Hymenobacter swuensis DY53: one gene and its partner. The main gene of each other region encodes a partner of the protein of the gene in region 2 in a complex. Links are inferred from orthologs where the notes say so. Each region holds a gene or a part of one and is shown on either strand. Other genes may lie near its edges.

What was found. Proteins that work in one complex are often made in the same cells at the same time.
Region 1: the proteins of pheS (region 2) and pheT are in contact, whole or in part, in a crystal structure (PDB 6P24), measured with the Escherichia coli proteins. The link is inferred for Hymenobacter swuensis DY53 from one-to-one orthologs.

What each region holds. Positions count from the first base shown.
Region 1 is NZ_CP007145.1:706,282-712,023, forward strand. What follows is about bases 1-3,111. They hold pheT (phenylalanine--tRNA ligase subunit beta), read left to right. Parts: upstream 1-395; coding sequence 396-2,828; downstream 2,829-3,111. Other genes in these bases: HSW_RS04525 (DUF1684 domain-containing protein), read left to right, coding at 1-208; HSW_RS04535 (hypothetical protein), read left to right, coding at 3,029-3,111. Outside these bases: more of HSW_RS04535, read left to right, coding at 3,112-3,325; HSW_RS04540 (cell division protein ZapA), read left to right, coding at 3,363-3,653; rny (ribonuclease Y), read left to right, coding at 3,787-5,484; HSW_RS04550 (hypothetical protein), read left to right, coding at 5,613-5,742.
Region 2 is NZ_CP007145.1:4,432,505-4,440,651, forward strand. What follows is about bases 2,816-5,700. They hold pheS (phenylalanine--tRNA ligase subunit alpha), read left to right. Parts: upstream 2,816-3,681; coding sequence 3,682-4,719; downstream 4,720-5,700. Other genes in these bases: HSW_RS20365 (hypothetical protein), read right to left, coding at 2,874-3,428; HSW_RS20375 (Rieske (2Fe-2S) protein), read left to right, coding at 4,888-5,331; HSW_RS25010 (glycosyl hydrolase 53 family protein), read right to left, coding at 5,699-5,700. In the rest of the region: HSW_RS20345 (SusC/RagA family TonB-linked outer membrane protein), read left to right, coding at 1-100; HSW_RS20350 (M16 family metallopeptidase), read left to right, coding at 206-1,483; HSW_RS20355 (hypothetical protein), read right to left, coding at 1,564-2,220; HSW_RS20360 (hypothetical protein), read right to left, coding at 2,434-2,760; more of HSW_RS25010, read right to left, coding at 5,701-7,489; HSW_RS24615 (endo-1,4-beta-xylanase), read left to right, coding at 7,902-8,147.

The DNA of each region.
Region 1 (5,742 bases), 3.7 Mb from region 2 along the record:
CGACCGCACCAACGGCTTTGCCACCTACGGCGGCGGCCGCTACCTCGACGCACCCCTGCCCGCCGCCGGCGACACGGAAGTAATCCTCGACTTCAACGAGGCCTACAACCCCTACTGCGCCTACGCCGACGGCTTCGCCTGTCCCGTCCCGCCCGCCGACAACCGCCTGACCGTGGAAATCAAGGCCGGGGAAAAAGCCTTCAAGTAGCGGTACGCCGCCAACAACTGTTATTCCTCGCTCCGCTCGGAATGACACACGCGGCTATTTCGGCCCGTTTTCCGCCGCCCCGCCGAATCCGTACCTTTGTAGTCAGTTGGTTGCTCGCGGCCAGTTACCAACACAATCCTGACAACTGACCACGAGCAACCAACTGACAACTCGCAACTCGTAACTGATGAAAATATCCCTCGACTGGCTCCGCACGCTCATTCCTACCGATAAACCCGCCGAGGAGATTGGCAAGCTGCTCACCGGCTCCGGGCTGGAGGTAGAAGGCATTGAGGAGCTGGAAAGTGTGCCCGGCGGCCTGCGCGGCGTGGTGCTGGGCACCGTACTCACCCGCGAAAAGCACCCCGACGCCGACAAGCTCAGCGTTACTACCGTGGACGTGGGCGACGGCACCATCCGCCAGATTGTGTGCGGCGCCCCCAACGTAGCCGCCGGCCAGCGCGTGGTAGTGGCCCTCGACGGGGCCGTGCTGCACCCTTCCGAAGGCGAGCCGTTCAAAATCAAGAAGTCCAAAATCCGGGGCCTGGCCTCCGAGGGCATGATCTGCGCCGAGGACGAAATCGGCTTGGGCCAGTCGCACGCCGGCATTATGGTCCTGACCACCGACCTGCCCAACGGTACGCCTGCCGCCGAGTACTTCGGCTTGGGTTCTGATTCGGTATTCGAAATCGGCCTGACCCCGAACCGCGCCGACGCCGCCTCGCACTACGGCGTGGCCCGCGAGCTGCGCGCCCTGCTGCGCCATCCCTGCCACCTGCCCGATATCAGCGACTTCCACGCCCCGGCGGCGGCCGCGCCCATCAGCGTAACCATCGAAGACGCCGCCGCGGCCCCGCGCTACGCCGGTTTGCTGCTTGAAAACGTGCAAGTAGGCCCCTCGCCCGAGTGGCTGCAGCGCCGCCTGCGCAGCATCGGCCTTTCGCCAATCAATAACGTGGTGGATGTGACCAACTTCGTGCTGCACGAGTTGGGCCAGCCCCTACATGCCTTCGACGCTGACCAGATCAGCGGCAACCAGATACGCGTGAAGCGGGCCGCCGAAGGGGAGAAGTTCACCACCCTCGACGGTACCGAGCGCACTCTGCGCGTTGAGGACTTAGTTATTGCCGATGCCCACGGCACGCCGATGGCGCTGGCGGGCGTGTTTGGGGGCAAAACCTCAGGCGTGAACGAGGCCACTACCCGCGTGTTCCTAGAAAGCGCCTACTTCGCGCCGGCCGTGGTGCGCAAAACCGGCCAGACCCACCAGCTCAAAACCGATGCCTCCTTCCGGTTTGAGCGGGGCACCGACCCCAATATGGTGCTCATGGGATTGAAGCGGGCAGCTTTGCTGTTGCAGGAAGTGGCTGGCGCCACCGTGGCCGCGCCCGTGGTAGACGAGTACCCCGCGCACATCGGCCACGCAGCCGTGCGCCTGCGTCTGCCCCGCGTGGAGAAGCTGGTGGGCCAGTTCATTGCCCCCGAGCGCATCCGCCAGATCCTCACCGACCTCGACATCCTCATCTCGGAAGAGCTGACCGACGAAGCCGGTCACGCCGAGTGGATGCTGTCGGTGCCACCGCATAAAGTGGACGTGACCCGCGAGGCCGATGTGATTGAGGAAATCCTGCGCATCTATGGCTACAACCATGTGGCTTTGCGTCCGCATAACTCGGCTTCTTACCTGGCCCAGTTTCCCAACCCCGACCCCGAAATCATCCGCCAGAATACGGCCCGGCTGCTCAGCGGCCAGGGCTTCTCGGAAATCATTACCAATTCCATCACCAACTCGCTCTACTTCGAGAAGGAAGGGGAGACGGATGAAACACTGGTGCGCCTGCTCAACTTCAATAGCGCCGAGCTGAACGTGATGCGCCCCAGCCTGCTGCCCAGCGGCCTGGAGGTAATCCGCCATAACGTGAACCGCCGCCAGCGCGACCTGAAGCTGTACGAGTTCGGCAAAGCCTACCGCCAGAAGGCCGGCGGCCAGTACGAAGAGCACAACAAGCTGGTCATTTACCTCACCGGCAACACCGCCGCCGAAACCTGGCAGCAGAAGTCGGACAAGAGCAGCTTCCACCAGCTGGCCGGCGCGGTGCAGCAGGTACTAGCCTCGCTGGGCTTCCCGCAGCCTACTTCGCAGCCGGTGCAGCACCCGTACCTAGCCGGCGGCCTCACGCTGCTGGCCCAAAACCAGCCGGTAGCCCAACTGGGCGCGGTATCAACGGCCATCCTGAAGCGCCTCGACGTGAGCCAGCCGGTGTGGTACGCCGAGCTGGACTGGGACTGGCTGATGCGCAAGTACAAAAACGCGCTAGTAGCCCGCGAATTACCCAAGTTCCCGGAAGTGCGCCGCGACCTGTCGTTGGTGGTTGATAAAACCGTGACCTTCGACCAACTCCAGCAGATTGCCCGTCGCACCGAGAAGAAACTCCTGCAGCAGGTGAACGTGTTCGACGTGTACGAGGGCGAGAATCTGGGCCAGGGCAAGAAGTCGTACTCCGTAAGCTTCCTGCTCCAAGACCCCACCCAGACGCTCACCGACCAAGCCATCGACTCCGTGATGAACCGCCTCATCCAGCAGTTCGAGCAGCAGGCCGGCGCTGTAATTCGCAGGTAAATTGGTTTTTGGTTGGTGGTTTTTGGTTATTGGCTTGCTGACCACAGACTACCGTATGTCATTCCGAGCTTGCCGAGGAATCTCGCGTGCTGGCGTTTAGGTTACTATTGCAACATCAGCACGCGAGATTCCTCGGCAAGCTTGGAATGACGTGCTGATAAAAAACCACCAACCAAAAACGAATAACCAAAAACCAAAAAATGGCCTCCACCCAGCAGCTTGCGCAACTCGACCGCCTGGAGCGGCAGGTGACGACCTTAGTGACTGCCTATCAGCAGTTGCGCGAGGAGCTGGCCGATTCGCAAACCACCATTCAGCAGCTGCAGGCCGACGTGCGCGACCGGGAGCGGCAGCTGAAGGATTTCCAGAATCAGGAGAATATCACTAAACTTGTCAATACCATAGCCGGGGAACCGGCCAATGTCAACGAGCTGAAACTTCGCCTCAACGAATACATCCGAGAAATAGATAAGTGCCTTGCCTATTTGAGGGAGTAACCACCACCACCCCAACCCCACCGACCACTGGCTGCTGATGTCCGATTTATCCATCAAAATCCGCGTTGCCGACCGGGATTACCCTATGCGGGTAAGCCCCGAGGACGAGGAACGCCTGCGCCTGGCAGGCCGGCTGCTAAACGAGCGGCTGAAGGAATTTCGGGAACAGTACGGCATTCAGGATAAGCAGGATCTGCTGGCCATGATTGCATTATCAACAATGGCTGACCGCCTCAAGGTCAGCAAGGAAAAGGACGGAACCGATGCGGCCCTGACCGAGCGCCTCGCGCGCTTGGACACGCTGTTGTCGGGAATGGTGCTGGTGTAGCCGAGAGCGGCTTGCCGCAACGCGAAGTAGCAGCCCGAGCAGGGCGGGGTAATCGGCCCCGCTGCCTGCGCGGGCATTGGCGTTTCTACGGAGCTATGGGTTTCTTCCTTCCTTTAACCCCCCTCTATAGCTCATGTCCGAAACTCTTTATATTGTCCTGGCTGCCGTGCTTGCCCTTGTGGTGGGCGTGGTACTAGGGCGCCAGCTGGCTGGTAAAGCCCGGCAGGACCATGAAGCCGACGCCAAAGCCCGCGCCCAGCAGCTGCTGGCCGAGGCCGAAGCCCAGGCCACCCGCACCCGCGACGAGCGGATTCAGCAGTCGAAAGATAAATTCCGCACCCTCAAGCAGGAATTCGAGCAGGAAAGCCGCCGCCAAAAGCAGGCCCTCGATCAGGAGTTGACCGAGCGCCGGGCCGCCGTGGTGGAGCAGGAGCAGAGCATCAAGCAGCTCAGCCTGACCACCCAGAAGCAGCTGGAAACCATTCAGCGTAAGGAAAAAGACCTGGATGCCACCCGCGAAAAAGTGGAGCTGCAGGCCCAGCAGCAGCGCGAGAAGCTGGAAGCCCAGGAGGAAAAGCGCCGCGCTACCCTCGAAAATCAGTTGGCCAAACTGGAGCAGCGCGAGCAGGAAGTAGAGCAGGAGCTGGAGGAAACCCGCCAGAGCCTCAGCGAGAAAATCCAGCTGGTAACCACCCAGCTCGAAACCATTTCGGGCCTCACGGCCGCCGAAGCCCGCGAGCAGCTGGTGGAAAGCCTCAAGAACGAAGCCCAGATCCAGGCCAGCTCCTACATCAAGGACGTGGTGGCCCAGGCCAAGCTCACGGCCACTAAGGACGCCAAGAAAGTAGTGCTGGAAACCATTCAGCGCACCGCCGCCGAGCACGCCATTGAAAACTGCGTGAGCATTTTCAACATCGAGTCGGACGACGTGAAGGGCAAGATCATCGGCCGCGAGGGTCGCAACATCCGGGCCCTGGAAGCCGCTACCGGCGTCGAAATCATCGTGGATGATACGCCCGAGGCCATCATCATTTCAGGCTTTGACCCCGTGCGCCGCGAGGTGGCCCGCCTGAGCCTGCACCTGCTGGTGAAGGACGGCCGGATTCACCCGGCCCGCATCGAGGAGATTGTGGCCAAAACCCGCAAGAACATCGATGAGGAAATCGTGGAAATCGGGGAGAAAACCATCATCGACCTGGGCATTCACGGCCTGCACCCCGAGCTGATCAAGATGGTGGGCCGTATGCGCTTCCGCAGCTCATACGGTCAAAACCTGCTCCAGCATAGCCGCGAAGTGGCTAACCTCTGCGCCACCATGGCCGCTGAAATGGGACTTGACGTGAAAAAAGCCAAGCGAGCTGGCCTGCTCCACGACATCGGGAAAGTAAGCACCGAGGAGCCCGAGCTACCCCACGCCATCCTGGGTATGGAGATGGCCAAGAAGTACAAGGAGCACCCCGACGTGGTCAACGCCATCGGTGCCCACCACGACGAGATGGAAATGACGGCCATGATTTCGCCCCTGGTGCAGGCCTGCGACGCCATTTCTGGCTCGCGTCCCGGTGCCCGCCGCGAGATGATGGAGAGCTATATCAAGCGTCTCAAGCAGCTGGAAGAAACCGCCAACGGCTTCAAGGGCGTCAACCAGTGCTTCGCCATCCAGGCCGGCCGCGAGCTGCGCGTGATGGTAGACGCCGAGAACGTAACCGATGAGCGAGCCCAGGAGTTGAGCTACGAAATCTCGCAGAAAATCGAGAAGGAGATGCAGTATCCCGGCCAGATCAAAATCACCGTTATCCGCGAAATGCGCGCCGTGGCCTACGCCAAGTAGTACGATACTTCCTCAACGTAAAACCGCCCCCGTAGCTTTGGCTGCGGGGGCGGTTTTGCTATTAGGGCTGCAACGTTTGCGCTGCTTGGCAACTCTGGTTTAGTGAGTACTACTAACAAGGAGAATTTATGGATCGATTCATACGCTCTATAACTGTATCAGGCAGTGTGATGGTGATACTAACAGGCTGCTCCTTGTATGCCCCATTACAACCCAGTGCCCCGCTAATTCATATCAAGGGCGAAGCCGAGGTAGTGG
Region 2 (8,147 bases):
CGTCAGCTCCGCCGGCTCTGACAACCAGCAGGCCGGCCTGGACGTGGGGGCCTATCCGGTGGCGCGCACGTTTCTGGTGGGCGTGCGGGCCACGTTGTAGCTCGGCTGCGTATAGCAGCTGCCGGGAGCCGGAAACTTCTGTTTTGGGCTCCCGGTTGTATACCTTGCCGGCCCATTCGGCCGTTTCCTTCCCGACTTTCCCTGCATGATCCATTTCGAAGAATTCACCCTCGCCAACGGCCTGCGCTGCATCGTCCATGAAGATCACAGCACGCCCATGGCCGTGCTCAATGTGCTTTACAACGTGGGCTCTCGCGACGAAGACCCGGCCCACACCGGCTTCGCCCACCTGTTCGAGCACCTGATGTTCTCGGGCTCCGTGAACATCCCCAGCTACGACGAGCCCCTGCAGCTGGTGGGCGGTGAGAACAACGCCTTTACCTCTCCCGACATCACCAACTATTACCTCACCCTGCCAGCGGCCAACCTGGAAACTGGTTTCTGGCTGGAATCGGATAGGATGCTGAACCTGGCTTTCTCCGAGAACGGACTGGAAGTGCAGCGCAAAGTAGTGGTGGAGGAGTTCAAGCAGAACTACCTGAACCAGCCCTACGGCGACGTCTGGCTGAAGCTGCGGCCCCTGGCCTACCAGCACCATCCCTACCAGTGGGCCACTATCGGCAAGGAGGTAGCGCACATCGAAGACGCCACCATGCAGCAAGTGCGCGACTTTTTTGCCAAGCATTACTCGCCCGCCAATGCCATTCTGGTAGTGGCCGGCGACGTGACGGTGGCCGAAGCCCAGCGGTTGGCCGAAAAGTGGTTCGGACCCATCCCCGGCGGCACCCGCTACAAGCGAAACCTAACCACGGAGCCCCGCCAGGAGGAAGCCCGCTTCCTGGAGATATCGGCCGACGTGCCGATGTCGGCCCTCTACAAGGTGTACCACATGCCCGGCCGGGGCGAACCCGCCTACCACGCCGCCGATTTGCTGTCGGATGTGCTGGGCCGGGGCAAGTCGAGCCGGTTGTACCAGCAGCTGGTAAAAGAGCGGCCGTTGTTTAACTCGCTGTCAGCCTCCGTGATGGGGTCGTTTGAGCCGGGCCTGCTGGTGGTCAGCGGCAAGCTAAACGCGGGCGTCACGCTGGAAGAAGCCGATGCCGCCATCGAAGCCGTGCTGGCCGAAATAAGTGCCGCCGAAATTCCGACCGAAGAGCTGGAAAAGGTCAAGAACCAGGCCGAGGTCAGCATCGTGTTCAGTGAGATTGAACTGCTGAACCGAGCCATGAACTTGGCCTTCAGCAAGCTCCTCGGCGACGCCAACCTGGTAAACCAGGAAAGCGCCAAAGTGCAGGCCGTAACGGCAGCGCAGGTGTTGGCGGCCGCCCAAGAGGTGTTGCGGCCTACCAATTGCAGTACCCTCTACTACCGCGCCCATCCTGTGGCCGAACCAGTGGTAACGGAGGAAGTAGCCGAAGCATAACCGCTACATTCAGCCACAAAAAAGCCCGCCTGGTGAAAACCAGGCGGGCTTTTTTGTATTGTTTTTGCGTTGGCGTCAGCCTACCAGCCGCTGCCGCCGCCACCCCAGCCGTCATCGGCTTTTTTCTTGGGGGCAGCTGCTTTCTTAACCGGCGCGGCGGCTTTTTTGGTAGCCGTAGCACCACCTGCCTTCGTGTCGGCCGAAGCACCAGCGGCACTAGCCGTTTTGGGAGCAGGCGTAGGCTCAACTGCCACCGGAGCAGGTTCGGGCTCGGGAGCTACAATGGGAGCGGGCGCTGGGGTAGGCGGCACCGGGTCAGAGGTGCGCACTGAACGGCGGATGTATGGGGCCAGAGGACGTCCCCGGTAGTCGGTAGTTACGCGGCGCGAAGGAGCGGCCGTAAAGCCCGGGGCCAGGCTGGCCCCGATGGGTTGCATTTCAGGAGCCGGAGCAGCGGCGGCACCGCCGCCAGCCGCCCCACCGCTGGCACCCCATTCGCCACCAGCCGGAGCAGCGGCAGGAGCCGGAGTAGCAGCGGGTTCTGGAGTAGGTGCTACGGCTGCTTTGGGAGCAACGGTTTTGGTAGTAGTAGCTTTTTTAGCCGCTGGCTTTGCGGCCGGTGCCCCCCAGCCATCCGAAGAACCCCAGCCGTCATCAGCTTTCTTCTTCTGGGCCACCGCCGGAGCGGCTATCAGTACGCTGCCTAACAGGAGGAGCGGGAGAATTTGTCGAGTCATGGAACAGAATAATAAGCAGCTTCTTACCGCAAAGGTACGGCACCCCGCGCGGGCCCAAAACCCCCGCCACACATTTTGGCCAAACGTAGCCAGGAGCGGGAAGTTCCCCGCGCTTGCTGAAATGTGGTAATTCTCAAGTGTTCTGCCACTTAAAGGCAACGTTGCCGGGTAATTTTTATTACCTTAGAGGCCACCTTACGGCCTTTCACGCCCCTACGGTTTCCCAGCCGATATGGTAGTAGCAGAGCCCACCGGTTTTTTCACTGCTTTTTTCAGAGGCCGGCCCATGTAGTCGGTGGTTGGTGGGCTGGGCATATTCAGCCGCAATCCGGGCGCCAGCTTCAGGTTTTCCTCGTCGCGGCGGGTACTTCGGTCGTAACGGGCGTAGGCTCCAGAACGGGCTTTGGTGCGTGGACCAGTAGTCCGATGGTAAGCAGTTTTGGTCCGCGCCGTTGGCTTGGTTTGCTGTGTGGCGGCAAGTACATCAGCTACCAGCCAGGCAACGGCCAGTAGCACGAAAGGTAACAATCGGTTTTTCATCAGCAGCGAACTAAACGATTAAAAACAAAAACGTTAGCACTCCTGCATACGACAACTGCCCAACCACGGCTATGCCGGGCGGGCAGTTAGTTCATTCTTCCACCAAGGCATTTTTACCAGCCAGCGGCTACCGTTGAGCTGTCGGCGGGCTGTTGGGAGGTGACGGTGTTGTTCGCGGAGACTTTGCGCAGCGGGCGGCCATTGTAATCGGTGCTTACGCTCCGATACGGAGCCGTATTCATGCCGGGAGCCAGCATCACGCCCGACGACTGCATCATGGGGTCGGTCTGGGCAATTTCCACGGAGCGAGGACGCTTGGATTTGGCTTTAACAACGGGCCGGCCGTGGTAGTCGGTGCTGGTGCCTCGGTACGGCGACGAGCTCATGCCGGGGGCCACCAGCACCCCTGATGACTGCATCATGGGGTCAGCCTCGGGCGCAGCAGTGGCCGTCTGGGCGGCGGGCAGGTCCCAACCTGACACTTCGGGTACAGCCCGCTCGGCCTGCGTATCGCTCCAGCCCCACCCATCATCGGCAGCAGTAGCGGCCGGAGCCACGCTGGTATTGGCAGCTTTGGCAGCCGGCACTTTTTTGCTGGTTTGGGCCTGGGCCTGGGGCGCACTGAAGAAGGCGGCAGCTACGGCTGCGGCAAAGAAAAACCGTTTCATCGGAAGGAAAGTCGAGAAAGTAGATAATACGCCCGGTATAGGCCGGGGCTTCTGCATCGGCCGACTGACGGGTGGCGCCCCACGTTCAGTGCCCTGTGCCGCTTGTATCCGGTTCTTTGCAGCAACCGTACCAATTTCTTTTTCCGGCTGAAAAAACAGAAAACACCGGCCTGTGAAGCCTGAAATACTGTTTTTCTCCTGCCCGACACAATCCGTTATCAACAATGCTCAATCAACTTACCTTTGTGGTATGATGCAGGATACCATTGCCCGCGTACGGGCAGAAATTGAGGCCTACGACCTGACTTCGGCGGAACAGCTCGACCAGTTCCGCATTGCCTACACCGGCCGCAAGGGCCAGCTGGCTGACCTGTTCGATCAGCTCAAAACGGTTCCGCAGGAGGACCGCCGGGCCGTGGGTCAGGAACTCAACCAACTGAAGCAGGCCGCTCAGACGCGCTTCGAGCAGCGCCAGCAGGAGCTGGAAGCGGCCAGCGCCAACGCCCCCGCCGACCCCACGTTCGACTACACCCTGCCCACTGTTCCGCAGGCCCTGGGCACCCGCCACCCACTGAGCCTAGTGCGCGAGGAAATTGTGCGCATCCTGGCCCGCATTGGCTTCAACGTGGCCGAAGGACCGGAAATCGAGGATGACTGGCACAACTTCACAGCCCTCAATTTCCCCGAAAACCACCCCGCCCGCGACATGCAGGACACGTTTTTCGTGCGCCGCGAGGCCGGAGAGCCGGAGTGGGTGCTGCGTACGCACACCAGCCCCGTGCAGGTGCGGGTGATGAAGTCGCAACAGCCGCCTATCCGCAGCATCATGCCGGGTCGGGTGTACCGCAACGAGGCCATTTCCGCCCGCGCCCACATGATGTTCCATCAAGTGGAGGCCCTGTTCATTGATGAAAACGTGAGCTTCGCTGACCTGAAGCAGACCGTGTACTACTTCGTGCAGGAGTTGTTTGGGAGTGATATGGAGGTGCGGTTCCGGCCGTCGTTCTTTCCGTTCACCGAGCCTTCCGCCGAAATCGACATCACCTGCCTGATCTGCAAAGGCAAGGGCTGTAACATCTGCAAAGGCACCGGTTGGGTAGAAATTGGCGGTTGCGGTATGGTAGACCCCGCCGTGCTGGAGCAGTCGGGCATCGACCCGGAGCGGTACTCGGGCTACGCCTGGGGCATGGGCATTGAGCGCATCACCATGCTCAAGTATCAGATCAAAGACCTGCGCCTGTTCACCGAAAATGACACTCGCTTCCTGCGCCAGTTCGAGAGTGCGCAATAAGCCTTTTTTTAGATGAACCCTGTTCCCGTTGGCCTAATGGCCGACGGGAGTTTTTTTGTAGCCATACTGTTCCTGCTTTGCGTTCATGCACAAGGCAATAGGAGCCTCATGGTTTCCTAATACCTACCAGTTGCCCTCAAGCGTTACCCATCTTTAGCTCGCTGCCTTATGCTCCTTTCTCTGGTCCAACGCATTGCTTCTATGTTACTCTTGGTGACTATCAGTGGTCTGCTACCTGCCTGTAACTCATCTGGCGGCGACGCTCAGCCCCAGATTCCGCTGGCCGCAGTCAACGAACAGCTTATCCTCACAGATCAGCAGAACAGTGCTTTGCGTTTTGACAATGGGGCCATTACCATCCGGGGCGGAGTCCGGGGCATTATTGTGGTGCGGCAGAACGCCAGTTCGTACCTGGCCTTTGAGCGTAATTGCCCTTATCAACCCCTAGATACCTGTTCGCGGGTGAAAGTGGAGCCGTTTCTGCGCCTTTATGACCCGTGTTGCAAGTCGCAGTTCAGCTTTACCGGTCAGCCCGAAGCGGGCCCGGCAACCTTACCACTCCGGCGCTACAGCACAGCCCTCTCCGGCAACCTCCTGACAATCACTAACTAGAAAATTAGTCTGAAAATTTTCGAAAGACATGTTTGCAGCTTCCGAAAGTTTGCTCTAATATTGCACCAGCAACGGCAAAACACCGCCGCCATAACCGCTTCCTTAGCTCAGCCGGTTAGAGCATCTGACTGTTAATCAGAGGGTCCCTGGTTCGAGCCCAGGAGGGAGCGCCACAGCTTAGAAAGTCCGCCCCTCCCGGCGGACTTTCTTCGTTTTCAGGCTATTATACGCTCTAGGTTACTCAGCGACGGCAACACATCCTAACGAACCCATAACCGAAACCGGGCTACCCTGCTCCGATAAGGAAGCAGAACAGCCCGGGAGGCAAGTTCTGATGTTACTTTCTTGCTGGAAGTTGAGCAGGTGCTTACTGCTTGACGAACTTCTGGACCTCCAAATAGCCCTTGCCTTCCACACGCACTTGGTAGAACCCCGCAGTCAGGCGCGAAACATCCACGGTGGCAGCGGCTGCCTGCACTGACTGGCGAAGCATCAGCTTGCCCGTGAGCGAGTAGACGGTGGCCGTGGCCTCTGTGGCGCCTGTGGGCAGTGACAGCGTCAGGCGGTCGGTAGCAGGGTTGGGGTAAGGCGTACGGGCAGCAGGGGCGGCCGTGGCCCGGATGGCTGTGACGGTGGTGGAGAAAAGCTCCACGTTATCGAAGTTGCACCAGTTGTTGGCGTTGGCATCCGACCACAGCCCGATTTCGCACTGGCCGTTGGTGACCTGAATTCCGGTAATCTGCACCTGCGCCCAGGTACTGGTAACGGGCAGGTTCACGTTCTTTTCCGCGCCCCCAAAGTTCTTGGCGTAGAGCTGGCAGGCCGTCTGGCCGCCGCTGCTCTGCACCCAGGCCCGGAGCGTGTAGGAGCCATTGGGGAGGCCGGTTTTCACCTGGTAGGTACTGACTTGGTAGGCCGAGCCCAGCCAGTGCGTGAGGCGGTAGGTGCTGGCCTGGCCGCCGGCCTCGGTTTTATCGGCGGCGTAGTTGGCGGTGGTATTGGCCCAGCTGGTCCAGCCGGTGGGCGTCTGGGTGGCAGCGTTGTTGGCTTCAAAGCCGGGGTTAGCCAGCACATTGGTACCGGAGGCCGGCGGGGCCGGGGCGGTGGGCGTCACCAGGAAAGCGTTCATAGCGGCAGTAGGCTTGCCGTCATTGCTCCAGGCGCTGAGCTGGTAGCCGCTGAAGCTGCGGTATCCCTCCGGTTCCCAGTAGAATACGCCTAGGCCCTTACCGTTCGGCACGGCGTACACCGCATTCTGCACGGCCACCAGCATATCGTACACGTTCTGGGGCGCGGCCACGGCGTCGCCGCCTACTTCCGCCACTATCACTTCCTTGCCGTAGCGGCTGGCCATATCGTTGAGGTTGTACTGCAGGCTGCTGATGGATACGGAGTAGTCCTGGTTCAGCCAGAAGGGGTAATACGACATGCCAATGACGTCGTACTTGCCGCCGTTGGCCGTGAGCTGGTCGAAGAACGAGCGGAACCGGGCGTTATCATTGCCCTTATCGAGGTGAATAACAACTTTCGAGGTAGGACTCACGGCTTTCACGGCATCGTAGCCTTTGTTGAGGAGCTGGGTGAGCTGACCGAAGTTGGTAGTACGGCCTTCGGGCCAAAGCATTCCGTTGGGAATTTCATTGCCCACCTGCACCCATTCGGGCGTTACACCGTTGTTTTTCAGGGCCGTTAGCACGCTGGCCGTGTGGTCGTACACGTCGGCTTGGAGCTGGGTGAAGCTGTGGCCGGCCCAGGCGGCTGGCTTGTTCTGCTGACCGGGGTCGGCCCAACTGTCGCTGTAATGAAAGTCAATCATGAGGCGGAAGCCCATGTTTTTGGCCCGGGTGGCCATCGTTACCACTTCGGCGGGGCTGCAGTGCCCGTTCACCCAGTCTACCATCGAGGGGTTCACCCACACCCGAAGCCGGATAGAGTTGATACCCTTGTCTTTGAGAATCTGAAAACAATCCTGGCGTATGCCCTGGTCGTTGTAGAAGTAATAGTTGTTGGCTTCCATTTGCTGGAGCCAGCCCGTATCGGCTCCTTTAGCAAACGTTTGCGCAGATGCTGTCAGGGAGCTGAGAAATAGCAGCAGCCACAGGCCGATACTATGCGCCCACAGCGGAGGACAGCACGATGCAAGTAGAAATGTCTTCATTTTCAGGAAGAAGATATATTGTGAGTGGAAAGCAGGGCGAGAAGAAATGCCAAGTAGGCCGATTGTTGGGATTGGCTGTAAGGCCTTTCAACAACCCCTTAAGGAGCTAGCTAGGCGGCGACACAACGCAAGTTACCACAAACGTTTGTGTCAACAGATTTAAGGACTGTTGACCGGCGTGCAAAACATATCCTGGCGAGCTGGACTCCCACCTGTTGTAATAGGATTTTGTCCTCCCGCCTACCACAATCGATACCGATGAACTACCGTAATCGGTTGCGGAGATTATTCTGTAAAAGTGGCCTTATCAGTCGTTTAACTGGGTGTTGATTGAAATATATTCAGGTTCCGAAGGTGGCATAGTTCCCGCGGTAGCTGTTCTTTTTTCCTTCCCACCAAATCCCATCCTGCTATGTTTCGACGTAGACTCCCTGTGCTGCTGCTGCCTTTTTCGCTGCTGGCGGCCGAACTCCGAGCCCAGAACGCGCCCGTTTCCCAACAAGCCGAAACTGGCACCCTCGGGGCCGACTGGACCAGCCCCACGCAGGCCAGCGTGCAGTACGTGACGGTGGTGCCCACGGCCACCATCAACGGCCAGAATCCGGGCACTGCGGCTCGTGTCATTACCTATTCCGTCACGTTTCCAGGGCCCGGCAGC